3 regions of the Methylobacterium sp. AC315 genome follow, and region 1 is predicted to be linked to each of the others. Evidence: predicted binding sites of a transcription regulator. Region 1 holds the regulator's gene; each other region holds the start of a gene.

Region 1 (4,919 bases):
GTCTGCCGCCGCCAGGGTCTCGGTCTCGACGATCCCGTGGCCGTCGCGCTCGACGCGGGCGAGCCACGCTTCCGGGTTGCGTTCGGTGACGGTGCCGATCCGCCCGGCCGGCGTGACAAGGCGCCCATGGGCCCCCGGCCCGATGCCGGCATATTCGCCGTAGCGCCAGTAGAGCAGGTTGTGGCGGGATTCCGCGCCCGGCCGGGCATGGTTGGAGATCTCGTAGGACGGCAGGCCCGCCTGCCCGCAGACCTCCTGGGTCACGTCGTAGAGGATCCGGCCCACCTCGTCGTCGGGCGTCACCAGCTTGCCGGCGGCGGCGAGGCCGTGGAACGGCGTGCCCGGCTCGATGGTGAGCTGGTAGAGCGACAGGTGTTCGGCGGCGCGGGTGAGCGCCTCGTTCAGCTCGGCCCGCCACAGGGCGGGGGTCTGGTCGGGGCGTGCGTAGATCAGATCGAACGAGGTCCGGTCGAACACCGCCTGCGCGATGCCGATCGCCGCGAAGGCGTCCTCGGCGTTGTGCAGCCGCCCGAGCTTCCTCAACGACGCGTCGTCCAGCGCCTGCACGCCGAGCGACACCCGGTTCACCCCGGCGGTCCGGTAGCCGCGGAAGCGGCTGGCCTCGACGCTCGACGGGTTGGCCTCCAGGGTGATTTCGATATCCGAGGCCATCGCCCAGTGCGCCGCCACCGCGTCGAGCAGGCCCGCCACCGTCGCGGGATCCATCAGCGACGGCGTACCGCCGCCGAGGAAGATGCTGGTGACGGTGCGGCCCGGGGTACGGGCGGCGCTGTGGGCGATCTCCGCCCGGAATGCGTCGAGGTAGCGCGCCTGATCCACGCCCGCATGCCGGACGTGGCTGTTGAAGTCGCAATATGGGCACTTCGCGGCGCAGAAGGGCCAGTGCAGGTAGATGCCGAAGCCCGCGTCGCGGGTCGGATGGTCCGGGCCGGTCGAAGTCATGATCGCCGGGATGTGCGCGTGCCAGCGCGGTTTGGCAATCAGGCCGCCGGCGCCAGGCAGGCGCGGCTCAACAACACGAAGGCCCGGGCGCGGTGCGACAGCCCCTCCCCCTTCTGCCAATCGACACCGTGCTTCTCCTCGGCGCTCATCTCGCCGAAGGTCCGGGCATGGCCGTCCGGCTGGAAGATCGGATCGTAGCCGAAGCCGGCATCGCCCCGCGGCGGAACGAGCGTGCCGAACACACGGCCCTCGAAAAGCTCGGTATGGCCGTCCGGCCAGGCGAGCACGAGCGCGGAGACGAAATGCGCCGTCCGGTCGCTCGCGTCGCGCTGTTCCAGCTCCGAGACGATGCGTGCCATCGCGCCGGAAAAGTCCTTGGTCGGACCGGCCCAGCGCGCGGAGAAGATGCCCGGCGCGCCGTCCAGTGCATCGACGCAGAGGCCGGAATCGTCCGCGAAGGCGGGCAGTCCGGTCGCCTTCGCGGCGGCATGCGCCTTGATGGCGGCGTTCTCGGAGAACATCGTGCCGGTCTCGTCAGGCTCGGGCAGCCCCAGCTCGCCGGCCGAGACCGCCTCGATCCCGAACGGTGCCAGCAGCTCGCGCATCTCGGTGAGCTTGCCCGCGTTGTGGGTGGCGATCACCACCTTGCCGGTCAGCCTGCGGCTCACGCGATCGTCTCCTTCTGGAGCGCCACCAGCCGGTCGGTGCCGGCGCGGGCCAGCCGCAGCAATTCGAGGAGCTGGGCCTCGGAGAACGGCTCCATCTCGGCGGTGCCCTGCACCTCGACGATGCCGCCCTTGCCGGTCAGCACGAAGTTCGCGTCGGTCTCGGCCGCCGAATCCTCGGCGTAGTCGAGGTCGAGCACCGGTGTGCCCTTGTACAGGCCGCAAGACACGGCCGCGACGTGGTCGCGCAGCGGGTCCACCGAGATGATCGAGCGGGTGCGCATCCAGGCGAAGCAATCGTAGAGCGCCACCCAGGCACCGGTTATCGCCGCGGTCCGGGTGCCGCCATCGGCCTGGATCACGTCGCAATCGACGGTGATCTGGCGCTCTCCCATTGCGGGCAGGTTGGTGACCGCGCGGAGTGACCGGCCGATGAGCCGCTGGATCTCCTGCGTGCGGCCCGACGGCTTGCCCGAATTGATCTCGCGCCGGGTCCGGTCATGCGTCGCGCGCGGCAGCATCGCATACTCGGCGGTGACCCAGCCCTTGCCGGAGCCGCGCAGCCACGGGGGACCGCGCTCTTCGAGGGAGGCGGTGCAGAGCACGCGGGTGTTGCCGAAGCTGACCAGGCAGGAGCCCTCGGCGTAGCGCGAGACCGCGCGCTCCAGGGTGACCGGCCGCAGCTCGTCGGCGGCGCGCTTCGAAGGCCTCATCGCGGGCCCTTTCTGATGAGAGAGTGAGGGCCGGGCTCTTAGGCCGCGGAGCCTGCGCGGGCAAGCATCGCCGTACGGATTGATCCCTGGACACCGGGCGGACATGATCGCACGACAGGATGACCGCGTGACCGATTCCAACAGCCTCTTTCCGCAAGACCCCTCAATGCAGGCGCTCGCCGCCCTCAACGAGCGCGCCCGCGAGATCTTCCGGCAGATCGTCGAGAGCTATCTCACGACCGGCGAGCCGGTGGGGTCGCGCAACCTGGCGCGCATCCTCCCGATGGCGCTGTCGCCGGCCTCGATCCGCAACGTCATGGCGGACCTGGAGCATTCCGGCCTGATCTTCGCGCCGCACACCTCGGCCGGCCGGCTGCCGACCGAGCTCGGGCTGCGGTTCTTCGTGGATGCCATGCTCGAACTCGGCGATGTCGGCCAGGAGGAGCAGACCCGGATCGAGGCGGAGATGCGCGCCGCCGCCTCTGGCCACACCTTCGATTCGGCGCTGGCCGCAGCCTCGACCATGCTGTCGGGCATCTCGCGCGGCGCTGGCGTGGTTCTGACCACGAAGGCGAACGTCCACCTCAAGCACATCGAGTTCGTCCGCCTCGATCCGGCCCGCGCCCTCGTGGTGCTGGTCTCCGACGACGGCTCGGTGGAGAACCGGCTGGTCGACCTGCCGCCGGGTCTGCCAGCCGGCGCGCTCCAGGAGGCCACGAACTTCCTCAATGCCCGGCTGCAGGGCCGCACCCTCGGCACGCTGCGCGCCGAGATCGAGGCTGGCCGCAAGGCGATGAAGCGCGAGTTGGACGCGCTGACCGAGCGCTTGGTCGATGCAGGCCTCGCGACGCCGGTGGGCCCGAGCGAAGCCCGGCAACTGATCGTGCGCGGTCAAGCGAACCTGCTCGACGACCTGCGCGCCGTCGAGGACCTCGAGCGCATCCGCCTGCTGTTCAACGATCTCGAGACCCAGAAGGACGTCATCGACCTCCTGGCCCGCGCCGAGGGCGGCGAGGGCGTGCGGATCTTCATCGGCTCGGAGAACAAGCTGTTCTCGCTCTCGGGCTCGTCGCTGATCGCCGCGCCGTTCCGCGACGGGTCGCAGAAGATCGTCGGCGTCGTCGGCGTGATCGGGCCCACGCGGCTGAACTACGCCCGTATCGTCCCGATGGTCGATTACACCGCCCGGGTGGTCTCGAAGCTGCTCGACGGCAGCCGCTGACAGCCGCCCGTCGGGCCGCGCTCAAGCGGCCCGGACGGTGTGCAGGAAGTCTGCAACCTCGCGAGACAGCTGCGCCGATTGCCGCGAGAGCGCGGAGGCCGCGTCGAGCACCTGATGGGCGGCCGTGCCGGTCTGCTCCGAGGCCGCGGCGACGCCGGTGATGTTCGTGGTGACCTCGTCTGTCCCGCTCGCCGCCTGGCTGACGTTGCGCACGATCTCCTGGGTCGCCGCGCCCTGCTGCTCCACCGCGGCCGCTACCGCGCCTGTGACGCGGTTGATGTCGCGGATGCGCGTCATGATCCCGCCGATCGCCTGCGTGGCCTGATCGGTCGATCCTTGGATCCGACCGATCAGGCCGGTGATCTCTTCGGTGACGCGTCCGGTCTGGGCAGCCAGTTCCTTCACCTCGGACGCAACGACGGCGAAGCCCCGTCCGGCCTCGCCCGCGCGCGCGGCCTCGATCGTCGCGTTCAGGGCGAGGAGATTGGTCTGGGCCGCGATGCTGGAGATCAGCCCGACCGCGTCGCCGATCTTCGAGACCGCCTGGGCCAGGTCCTGCACCAGATGGCCGGTCTGGTCCGCCTCGCCGACCGCCGCTTGCGCCAGGGTGGTCGAGCCCTCCACCTGCCCGGCAATCTCCCGGACGCTGGTGCCGAGTTGCTCCGCTGCGGCCGCGACCGTGCGGACGTTGGTGGCCGCCTCCTCGGCGGCGGCCGCGACGCTGGTCGATTGCGCCGCAGCCTGGGTCGCGCTCGCCGTCAGGGTCTGGGCCGTGGCCTCAAGCTCGGTGGCCGAGGACGAGACCATGCCGACGATCGCCCCGACGGCCTGCTCGAAGCCATCGGCCAGCGCATTCATCGCGCGCCTGCGCTCGGATTCGGCGGCCTCGTCCGCCCCGCGCTTCGCCTCGGCCTGGTCGCGCGCCCGCTGCGCCACCAGCGCCTTGATGCCCTCGACCGCTTGGCCGACCAGGCCGATCTCGTCGCCGCGCCGAGCCTCGGCGATCTCGGTATCGAGCGCGCCCTGGCTCATGCGCTGCAGGACGCCAACCAAGCGATTGAGCGGACGCGAGACGGTGAGCGTCATCAGCCGGCCGACGACGAGGCCGAGCACGAGCAGGACCAGAAGGGTGGCCACTGCCAGCTCCTTCGCCAACAGCGTGGTCGAAGCCAGCGCCTCGGCGCTGTCGACCGAGAGCGCGATGTACCAGTCGAGCGATGGCGGCAGGTTCGGGACGCGGGCGAAGGCGGTGAAGGTCGGCCGGCCGCCCTCCTGGGTCTCGGCAAGGTCGCCGCCGATCTTCGGCAGCGGCCCCGCGATCAAGTCCGACAGCGGTTTGCCGATCAGCTCCGCGCG
Region 2 (4,919 bases), on a different contig from region 1:
AACATCCCGGATGTCGAGCCGGTGGAGCGGCCCGAATCCGTCCACTGGGTCGATCCGATCCACAAGCACCCGTGAGCCGCCGCGGAGCGCAGCCGTGAGTGGAGCGCAGACATGAGTCGAGGCCGCCAGCTGCATCTCGGCGCGTTCATGCGCCCGGTGGGGATCCACACGGCGTGGTGGCGCTATCCGGGCGGCTACCCGGACGCGAACTTCAACTTCGAGCATCTGGCGCACTTCGCCCGGCGGCTGGAGGCGGCGAAGTTCGACGCCTTCTTCATGGCCGACCACCTGGCGGTGATGAACATGCCGATGGCGGCCCTGCGCCGCTCGGCCACCGTGACCTCGTTCGATCCGCTGACGCTGCTGCCGGCCTTGGCCGTCCTCACGTCGCGGATCGGCCTGATCGCCACGGCCTCGACCACCTACAACGAGCCCTATCATGTGGCCCGGAAGTTCGCCTCGCTCGACCACATCTCCAAGGGCCGCGCGGGCTGGAACCTCGTCACCTCGGGCAACCCGGACGAGGCCCTGAATTTCGGCCGCGACGCGCATCTCGACCATGCCGTGCGCTACGCCCGGGCGCGCGAGTTCTACGACGTGGTCACCGGCCTGTGGGATTCCTGGGCCGACGACGCCTTCCGGATGGATCCGGAGAGCGGCCTGTTCTTCGATGCCGACAAGCTGCACGTCCTCGACCACCGGGGCGCGTTCCTGACGGTGAAGGGCCCGCTCAACGTCGCCCGGCCGGTCCAGGGCTGGCCGGTGATCGTTCAGGCCGGCGCCTCGGAGGCGGGACGGCAGATCGCGGCCGAGACCGCCGAGATGGTGTTCGGCGCGAGCCCGACCCTGGAGGCCGCGCAGGCCTACTACGCCGACGTGAAGGGCCGGATGCCGGCGCTCGGGCGCGATCCCGACCACCTGAAGATCCTGCCCGGCGCCCTGGTGGTCCTGGGCGAGACCGAGGCCGAGGCGCAGGCCAAGCGGGCGCGCCTCGACGACCTCGTCCATCCCGACAGCGGGCTCGCCAACCTGTCGGTGCGGCTCGGGGTCGACGCCTCCGGGTTCTATCTCGACGCGCCCCTGCCCGAAATCCCCGCGACCAACGCCAGCAAGACCAGCCAGGCCCAGATTCTCGATGAGGCCCGCCGGACCGGCGCCACCGTGCGCGACCTCGCCCGCAAGGTCGGCGCCTATGCCGGGCTTCAGTTCGTCGGGACGCCCGCGCAGGTCGCGGACCGTATGGAGGAATGGCTGGAGAGCCGCGGGTGCGACGGCTTCAACGTCATGTTCCCGTTCGTGCCCGAGGGGCTCGACGACGTGGTCGACCGGCTCGTGCCGGAACTGCAACGGCGCGGCCTGTTCCGGCGCGACTACGCCGGCACGACCCTGCGCGACCATCTCGGCCTGCCGCGCCCGCCGAACCGGTTCTTCGCGTCGGACGAGACGAGGCGCGCGTGACTGAGAAGGGTGGGCCGGTTTGCGAACGGTTCGAGATCTGCGCGCCTACCCAAGGCGCCACTCCGTCATTCCGGGCTCCGCGTCGCGGCCCCGGAATGACACGGTGATTCCGGGGGAAAGCCTGGACAGACGGCTTTCGCAGGAAGCGATGCGTTACCGCTTCACCTTGGCCTTGCGGGCGGCGAAGCGGGCATCGCGGGTCGCCTTCTGCTCGGCGGCGAGGGCGGCCTGGCGCTCGACCTTCTCGGCGGCCTGACGGACGATCTCGGCCGCTGCGCGCTCCTGTTCGGCAAGGGCTTCGGCGGCGCGGACCGCCTCGGCGGCGGCGCGGGCGGCCTCCCGCTCGCTCACCCGCACTTCGCGGGCCTCGACGACGGCCTGGCGTTCAGCCTGCCGGGCGAGGACGGCCGGATCGTCCGCCGCGGGCCGTGCACGGAACTGGGCCAGCCGCTCTTCCTTGGCTTTCGCGCCGGCCTCGAGACGATCGGACAGCTGCGTTTCTTTGAATTGACCCACGGATACTCCTCGCGCGCTTCGCAGCGCCGGTGGCGAGAGCATCATCCCGAAAGCGTATCGGAGACCGATGATGCCCGATCAAGAGCCCGAAACGGCATCACTGATGCCGGTCCAGAAACAGAAGAAGCCGCTCCACACAGGGAACGGCTTCGAAACGCGTCCTCTGGTGAGGCGCTCGGTTCAGGCGGCCTGGAGGCTGCCGGCGGACTGCTTGCCGCTGCGACGGTCGGTTTCCAGCTCGAAGGAGAGCTTCTGGCCCTCGATCAGGTTGCGCATGCCGGCGCGCTCGACAGCCGAGATGTGCACGAACACGTCCTTGCCGCCGTCGTCAGGCTGGATGAAGCCGAAGCCCTTGGTCTCGTTGAACCACTTAACGGTGCCGATGGTCATAAATATTCCAACTGCTTTAGAGCATGATGCGATCGACCAGCATTCCGGCCGACCAAAATCATCATACGGTAACAAAGATCCAGTGTTTGCTGCTGATGCGCTGCACGGGCAGCGAACGCTGGACGATCGAATGGGTCGAGCGCACGCCGTGCATGCGCTCATCCGCGAGTCGTCGAAAATGGGAGAGATGCAGAGCGCTCGCCCTGTTGTGGCGAGACGGCCGAATATCTGGCCTCAAATCGATCCGTGATCTCTAGCGCATCGCCGGGATAATCACAATCCCGAAATAGGCCGCGGAGAAAAACCGTCTGGCGTGCCGGCGAAATCGCGGGTTCTTGCGATGTTGTTTTGGTGTGCGACTTTCAATATTCCAGGCCGCCCGTGCAGGCTCAGCCGCTTCGGAGGGCCGCGATCGAGCCCGGCGGCTTCGAAGCGCGTTAGCACTCTCGCCGATTGAGTGCTAAGAGATCCACACCCGGCGCGGATGATTCGGTCCGCCGCCGCCTTTCCCGTCCGGGCTCCGTCATGCCGACGCGAGACCCGCAGGCGGGACGACCAGGATGCCACACATGAAGTTTCGCCCGCTGCACGACCGCGTGGTGCTACGCCGCATCGAGGGCGAGGAGAAGACCAAGGGCGGGATCATCATCCCCGACACCGTCAAGGAGAAGCCCCAGGAGGGCGAGGTCGTCGCCGTCGGACCCGGTGCCCGGGACGAGGCCGGCAAGATCAATCCCCTGGAAGTGAAGCCCGGTGATCGCGTGCTGTTCGGCAAGTGGTCCGGCACCGAGGTCAAGATCGACGACCAGGACCTTCTGATCATGAAGGAATCCGACATCATGGGCGTCGTCGCCTAGAGTCGTACCGGATCGCGCCGTCCCTGATCGCACTGCAATCGGGTACGGCACTCAGTCCTAGATTCGACGCGCCCGCGAACGCCGAACCGGTACCCGTTTCAGCAGCCGGCGCTCTGAGGGCGTCCGCTCCCGCAGATGCTGCCCAAGCCCTTCGAGGCGCCCGCTCCGGCGCGCCTCGGGGCCGAACGACAACAGAAGAGATTGTCCATGTCAGCCAAAGACGTCCGTTTTTCCGTCGACGCCCGCGAGAAGATGCTGCGCGGCGTCGAGCTGCTCGCCAGCGCGGTGAAGGTGACGCTCGGCCCGAAGGGCCGGAACGTCGTGATCGAGAAGAGCTTCGGCGCCCCGCGCATCACCAAGGACGGCGTCACCGTCGCCAAGGAGATCGAACTCGCCGACAAGTTCGAGAACATGGGCGCCCAGATGGTGCGCGAAGTGGCCTCGAAGTCGAGCGACATCGCGGGTGACGGCACCACCACCGCCACCGTGCTGGCCGCCTCCATCGTCCGCGAGGGCGTGAAGTACGTCGCCGCCGGCATGAACCCGATGGACCTGAAGCGCGGCATCGACCTCGCGGTCGCCGCGGTCGTGAAGGACATCAGCGAGCGCTCCCGCAAGGTCGCCTCCTCGGAGGAGATCGCCCAGGTCGGCACGATCTCCGCCAACGGCGACAAGGAGATCGGCGAGATGATCGCCCACGCCATGCAGAAGGTGGGCAACGAGGGCGTGATCACGGTCGAGGAGGCCAAGACGGCCGAGACCGAGCTCGACGTCGTCGAGGGCATGCAGTTCGACCGCGGCTACCTGTCCCCGTACTTCATCACGAACGCGGAGAAGATGGTCGCCGAGCTCGAGGATCCCTACATCCTGATCCACGAGAAGAAGCTGTCGTCGCTGCAGGCGATGCTGCCGGTGCTCGAGGCCGTGGTGCAGACCGGCAAGCCGCTGCTGATCATCGCCGAGGACATCGAGGGCGAGGCGCTGGCCACCCTCGTGGTGAACAAGCTGCGCGGCGGCCTGAAGGTCGCAGCCGTGAAGGCGCCGGGCTTCGGTGACCGCCGCAAGGCGATGCTCGAGGACATCGCGATCCTGACCAAGGGCCAGATGATCGCCGAGGACCTCGGCATCAAGCTCGAGAACGTGACGCTCGACATGCTCGGCCGCGCCAAGCGGGTGCGCATCGAGAAGGAGACCACCACGATCATCGACGGGTCCGGCGAGAAGACCGACATCGAAGGCCGGATCTCGCAGATCAAGGCGCAGATCGAGGAGACCACCTCGGACTACGATCGCGAGAAGCTGCAGGAGCGCCTGGCCAAGCTCGCGGGCGGCGTCGCGGTGATCCGCGTCGGCGGTTCGACCGAGGTCGAGGTCAAGGAGAAGAAGGACCGCGTCGACGACGCCCTCCACGCCACCCGCGCGGCTGTCGAGGAAGGCATCGTCCCGGGCGGCGGCACCGCGCTGCTGCGCGCCAAGAAGGCCGCCCAGGGCCTCACCAGCGACAACCCCGACGTCCAGGCCGGCATCAAGATCGTGCTGAAGGCGCTCGAGGCCCCGATCCGTCAGATCGCCTCGAACTCGGGCGTCGAAGGCTCGATCGTGGTGGGCAAGATCCTGGCCAACGCCTCGGAGACCTACGGCTTCAACGCCCAGACCGAGGAGTATGTCGACATGCTCCAGGCCGGCATCGTCGATCCG
Region 3 (4,919 bases), on a different contig from region 1:
GGTCTGCCCGGCGATCGACTTGATCATGCCGACCACCGCGTCGACCTCCCGGGCGTTCTCGGCGAGCTGCCGCATCGTCGCGTCCGTGGTCTCGGCCTGCACCGCGATCTGGCGGGCGCGCTCGGAGACCCGTCCGACCTGACCCGAGATCTCCTGGATTGCGCCGTTCATCTGCTCGGAGTTCGCCGCCACGGACGAGGCCTTCTGCCGAGCGGAATCGGCCGACTGCGTCAGCCCCTCGGCCGAATGCTGCATCTCGCGGATCGCCGAACCCACGGCATCGACGACACGGCTGACGTCGGTGGACATATTCACCTGCGCGGATACGACGGCCCAGGTCAGCATCGGTCCGATGTAATTGCCCTTCCGGTCGTTGACGGCGGTGACCTGCAGATCGAGGGTCTCCGGCCCGACCTTGATCTTGGTCCGGTGCGGCAGCCGGCTCGCATCCGCCAGCATGTTACGCTGGTGACGCGGGTTCTTGTGGAACACGTCGAAGGAGTGGTCGAGCATCTCGTCGACCTTGATCGGCAGCCATTGCTCCAGCGGCCCGAGGGTCCGGCGCGAGGTCGCGTTCAGGTAGTTGATCTTGAACTCGTTGCGGGGATCGGCGGTCATCACCGCGACCGGCATGTTGTCGATCATCGACATCAGCCGATCGATATCGTTCTTCTTGGCCGAGATGTCGGCCGCGAACTTGACCACCTTCACCGGCTTGCCGCGCGCGTCGAGGACGGGGTTGTAGGTCGCCTCCAGCCAGACCTCCGTGCCGTTCTTGTCGATCCGCAGGAATTCGCCGGTGACGTACTGACCGTCCTTCAGCTTCGACCAGAACTCCGTGTACTCTGGCGACTTGGCAGCCATCGGTTCGACAAAGATGCGATGATGTTTGCCTTGTACATCCGCAAGGGTGTACTTCATCAGGTGCAAAAAGTTGTGGTTGGCACTCAGGACTTGCCCGTCCATCGAGAATTCGATGATCGCCAACGACCGGTCCAGGGCGTCAAGCTTGGCCTGCGCCTCGTTATAGACGGTTCTCTTGAACATATCGGTGTCCACGCTGCTCCTGCGAGCATATGGCCGAGATTGGGTTAAATTTTATATAATTCGACAGTCTTTGAAACCGAAGCCTGCATTGAGAGCGCGTCAAATGAAATATTCAATCAAAGTAAGTTGTAATAGTTGATTGGCAGAGGCTTAGATTTGTATTAAAGACAGCTTTTGCCTTTTAAGCTGACGAATATCAGAACCACCCGCGGCTTCGGAAATATACAATTGGAGCAAGAGCGCTGATCAAAATAAGCGCGAGGGCGTAGGGATATCCGTAGGCCCAGTCCAGCTCCGGCATGTGCTTGAAGTTCATGCCGTACATCGAGGCGATCAGCGTCGGCGGCACACCAACCACAGACACCACCGTCAGTACCCGGAAGACGTTGTTCTGCTCGATGTTGATGAGCCCCAATGTGGCGTCGAGGAGGAACTGAACGTTCTCGGCAAGCCGCGTCTCGAACTCGTCCAGGGAGTCGATGTCGCGCCGGATCGTCTCGAAGCGACCGTCGCCGGGCAGGCCGAGCCCTTCGCAAGCGGCCGACACGAACGGCACGATCCGCTCCAGGCCGAGCAGGCTCGCGCGGATCTTCCCGAGAACCTTCCCACGGTTGCTGATGCCGCGCAGGATCCGCCGCAGCGCCAGGTCGCGGCGGCGGGGCGGCGGGCTTTCCAGCCGACGGCGATCGGCGCCGCGGACATCGAAGTCGAAGATCCGCGTGGACAGCGTGTCGAGTTCGGAGGCCATGTCCTCCAGGGCGTCCGCGAGGCTGTCGACCAACTCCTCCAGGATCACGAGGAAGATCTCGCTCGGCGTCACGCTGCCGTCGCCGTCGGCGATGCGCTTCTCCGACGAGTCGATCGCGCGCATGTCGTGGAACCGGATCGTGACGAGGTGATCCTTCGACAGGAGGAACCCCAGCGGTTTCAACTGGGAATCACTGCGCTCGAAGGTGATCATCGGCGTCGAGAGCGACAGCCCGCCCTTCACGCGCCGCAGCCGGCTGGAGGATTCCACCTCCGACAGTGCGGCCCGGGACGGTACGCGCAGGCCGGTGGCCGCTTCCACGGCGGCGGCCTCCTCGGAACTCGGGTCGTTCAGATCGAGCCAGACGGCATTGCCGGGAATTGGGCCGCCGCGTTCAGGCGTCACCGCGCCTTCGGGTCCGTGGAGGCTCAGCATGAGGGCGCGTTATCCTAGGGGAAATCAGGGCCGATGCCGGGTCATCGCGCCGTCGCGCGCGGGTGCGACAGTCTTGACTTCAAGCCGCACGAGAGCTAACTCGCCGCCGTCATTGGCACTCGCCAAGACAGAGTGCTAACAGTCGGGCTTGGGAGCGGCCGCGCACGCCGCATCAACGCCAACTGCAGACCTGAAGCAAGAGGGCAGCTCATGAAGTTCCGTCCGCTGCACGACCGCGTGGTCGTCCGTCGCATCGAGGGCGAGGAGAAGACCAAGGGCGGCATCATCATTCCGGACACCGCCAAGGAGAAGCCGCAGGAAGGCGAGATCGTCGCCGTCGGTCCCGGCGCTCGCGACGAGCAGGGCCGCGTCAACGCGCTCGACGTGAAGGCGGGGGACCGCGTCCTGTTCGGCAAGTGGTCCGGCACCGAGGTCAAGATCGACGGTCAGGACCTCCTGATCATGAAAGAATCCGACATCATGGGCGTCGTCGCCGCCTGATCGGATCGCCCGTTCCAACCCTTTGAGGCCACCTGAGGCCTTGGGGTCCAACCCAACCACAAGAGGCAAACCATGGCAGCGAAAGACGTTCGTTTCTCCGCCGACGCCCGCGATAAGATGCTGCGCGGCGTCGATATCCTTGCCGACGCGGTGAAGGTGACGCTGGGCCCGAAGGGCCGCAACGTCGTGATCGAGAAGAGCTTCGGCGCCCCGCGCATCACCAAGGACGGCGTCACCGTCGCCAAGGAGATCGAGCTCGCCGACAAGTTCGAGAACATGGGCGCCCAGATGGTGCGCGAAGTGGCCTCGAAGACCAACGACATCGCGGGTGACGGCACCACCACCGCCACCGTGCTGGCCCAGGCCATCGTCCGTGAAGGCGCCAAGTACGTCGCCGCCGGCATCAACCCGATGGACCTGAAGCGCGGCATCGACCTCGCCACCGCCGCTGCGGTGAAGGACATCATCGCGCGCGCCAAGAAGGTCTCGACCTCCGACGAGGTCGCCCAGGTCGGCACGATCTCCGCCAACGGCGACAAGGAGATCGGCGAGATGATCGCCCACGCCATGCAGAAGGTGGGCAACGAGGGCGTGATCACGGTCGAGGAGGCCAAGACGGCCGAGACCGAGCTCGACGTCGTCGAGGGCATGCAGTTCGACCGCGGCTACCTGTCCCCGTACTTCATCACGAACGCGGAGAAGATGGTCGCCGAGCTCGAGGATCCCTACATCCTGATCCACGAGAAGAAGCTGTCGTCGTTGCAGGCGATGCTGCCGGTGCTCGAGGCCGTGGTGCAGACCGGCAAGCCGCTGCTGATCATCGCCGAGGACATCGAGGGCGAGGCGCTGGCCACCCTCGTGGTGAACAAGCTGCGCGGCGGCCTGAAGGTCGCGGCCGTGAAGGCGCCGGGCTTCGGTGACCGCCGCAAGGCGATGCTCGAAGACATCGCGATCCTGACCAAGGGCCAGATGATCGCCGAGGACCTCGGCATCAAGCTCGAGAACGTGACGCTCGACATGCTCGGCCGCGCCAAGCGGGTGCGCATCGAGAAGGAGAACACCACGATCATCGACGGCGTCGGCGAGAAGACCGACATCGAGGGCCGAATCTCGCAGATCAAGGCGCAGATCGAGGAGACCACCTCGGACTACGACCGCGAGAAGCTGCAGGAGCGCCTGGCCAAGCTCGCGGGCGGCGTCGCGGTGATCCGCGTCGGCGGCGCGACCGAGGTCGAGGTCAAGGAGAAGAAGGACCGCGTCGACGACGCCCTCAACGCCACCCGCGCGGCTGTCGAGGAAGGCATCGTCCCGGGCGGCGGCACTGCACTGCTGCGTGCCAAGAAGGCGGTCGCCGCGCTGAAGAGCGATGTTCCGGACGTCCAGGCCGGCATCAAGATCGTGCTGAAGGCGCTTGAGGCCCCGATCCGTCAGATCGCCCAGAACGCAGGCGTGGAAGGCTCGATCGTCGTCGGCAAGATCACCGACAACACCTCCTCGGAGACCTACGGCTTCAACGCCCAGACCGAAGAGTATGTCGACATGATCCAGGCCGGTATCGTCGATCCGGCCAAGGTCGTCCGTACCGCCCTGCAGGACGCCGCTTCCGTGGCCGGCCTGCTGGTCACCACCGAGGCGATGGTGGCCGACGCGCCGAAGAAGGATGGCGGCGCCCCCGCGATGCCGGGCGGCGGCGGCATGGGCGGCATGGATTTCTAAGTCCACGCCAACCATCGATCTGACGAAGGGGGTCGCCGAAAGGCGGCCCCTTTTTTCGTTGGTATGACACGGCCGTCTCACGGTCCCGCGGAAGTCCGAGCCGTCATGAGGGGCGGCTGTTCGACGGCTGCAGAAAGATTTCTGCGTGCGAGATCGGCCTCGACTTGGGCAGCGAGCTTGAAGAAGCGCTGGCGGACATCAGCGGCAAACGGATTGGATCGCTCGATCGCCTCGAACACTTCGGGGGCGTCGTGCCGGACCATGTCGACCGCTTGCATGAGCAGTGAGAAGCTTCGCGTGGTCATGTGAGTGGGAAGCGGCTCCATGGCGACGAGCACCCGCGCGATCAGATGCGTCAGGCCTTGCACGGCCGCGGCCTCGCGGTCGTGGGCCTCGGGCGTCGTGACGATCACCTTGAGCTTCAGCACCGTCCGGAGGAAAGCCGCAGCACGACGCCCGTGCCGTCCCGTGG

The links. Region 1 encodes HrcA, which represses chaperone genes, less so after heat shock. Its sites were predicted from a motif close to GTTAGCACTCNCNNNNNGNGAGTGCTAAC; they were not measured.
Region 2: AC0IY0_RS21905 (co-chaperone GroES) is a predicted target of HrcA. The motif match lies at 2,801-2,829, and genes of this name have one in related genera.
Region 3: groES (co-chaperone GroES) is a predicted target of HrcA. The motif match lies at 2,342-2,370, and genes of this name have one in related genera.

What each region holds. Positions count from the first base shown of each region.
Region 1 covers NZ_CEEDEA010000006.1:223,266-228,184, reverse strand. Annotated here, with positions in the region: gene hemW (radical SAM family heme chaperone HemW) at 1-963, opposite strand, end outside; gene rdgB (RdgB/HAM1 family non-canonical purine NTP pyrophosphatase) at 1,002-1,631, opposite strand; gene rph (ribonuclease PH) at 1,628-2,341, opposite strand; gene hrcA (heat-inducible transcriptional repressor HrcA) at 2,508-3,563, shown strand; gene AC0IY0_RS13225 (methyl-accepting chemotaxis protein) at 3,585-4,919, opposite strand, start outside.
Region 2 covers NZ_CEEDEA010000016.1:46,127-51,045, forward strand. Annotated here, with positions in the region: gene AC0IY0_RS21885 (cupin domain-containing protein) at 1-75, shown strand, start outside; gene AC0IY0_RS21890 (LLM class flavin-dependent oxidoreductase) at 112-1,458, shown strand; gene AC0IY0_RS21895 (DUF6481 family protein) at 1,612-1,974, opposite strand; gene AC0IY0_RS21900 (cold-shock protein) at 2,155-2,364, opposite strand; gene AC0IY0_RS21905 (co-chaperone GroES) at 2,934-3,221, shown strand; gene groL (chaperonin GroEL) at 3,429-4,919, shown strand, end outside.
Region 3 covers NZ_CEEDEA010000005.1:49,735-54,653, forward strand. Annotated here, with positions in the region: gene AC0IY0_RS10345 (methyl-accepting chemotaxis protein) at 1-1,047, opposite strand, end outside; gene AC0IY0_RS10350 (CorA family divalent cation transporter) at 1,244-2,230, opposite strand; gene groES (co-chaperone GroES) at 2,441-2,731, shown strand; gene groL (chaperonin GroEL) at 2,804-4,447, shown strand; gene AC0IY0_RS10365 (prephenate dehydrogenase) at 4,525-4,919, opposite strand, start outside.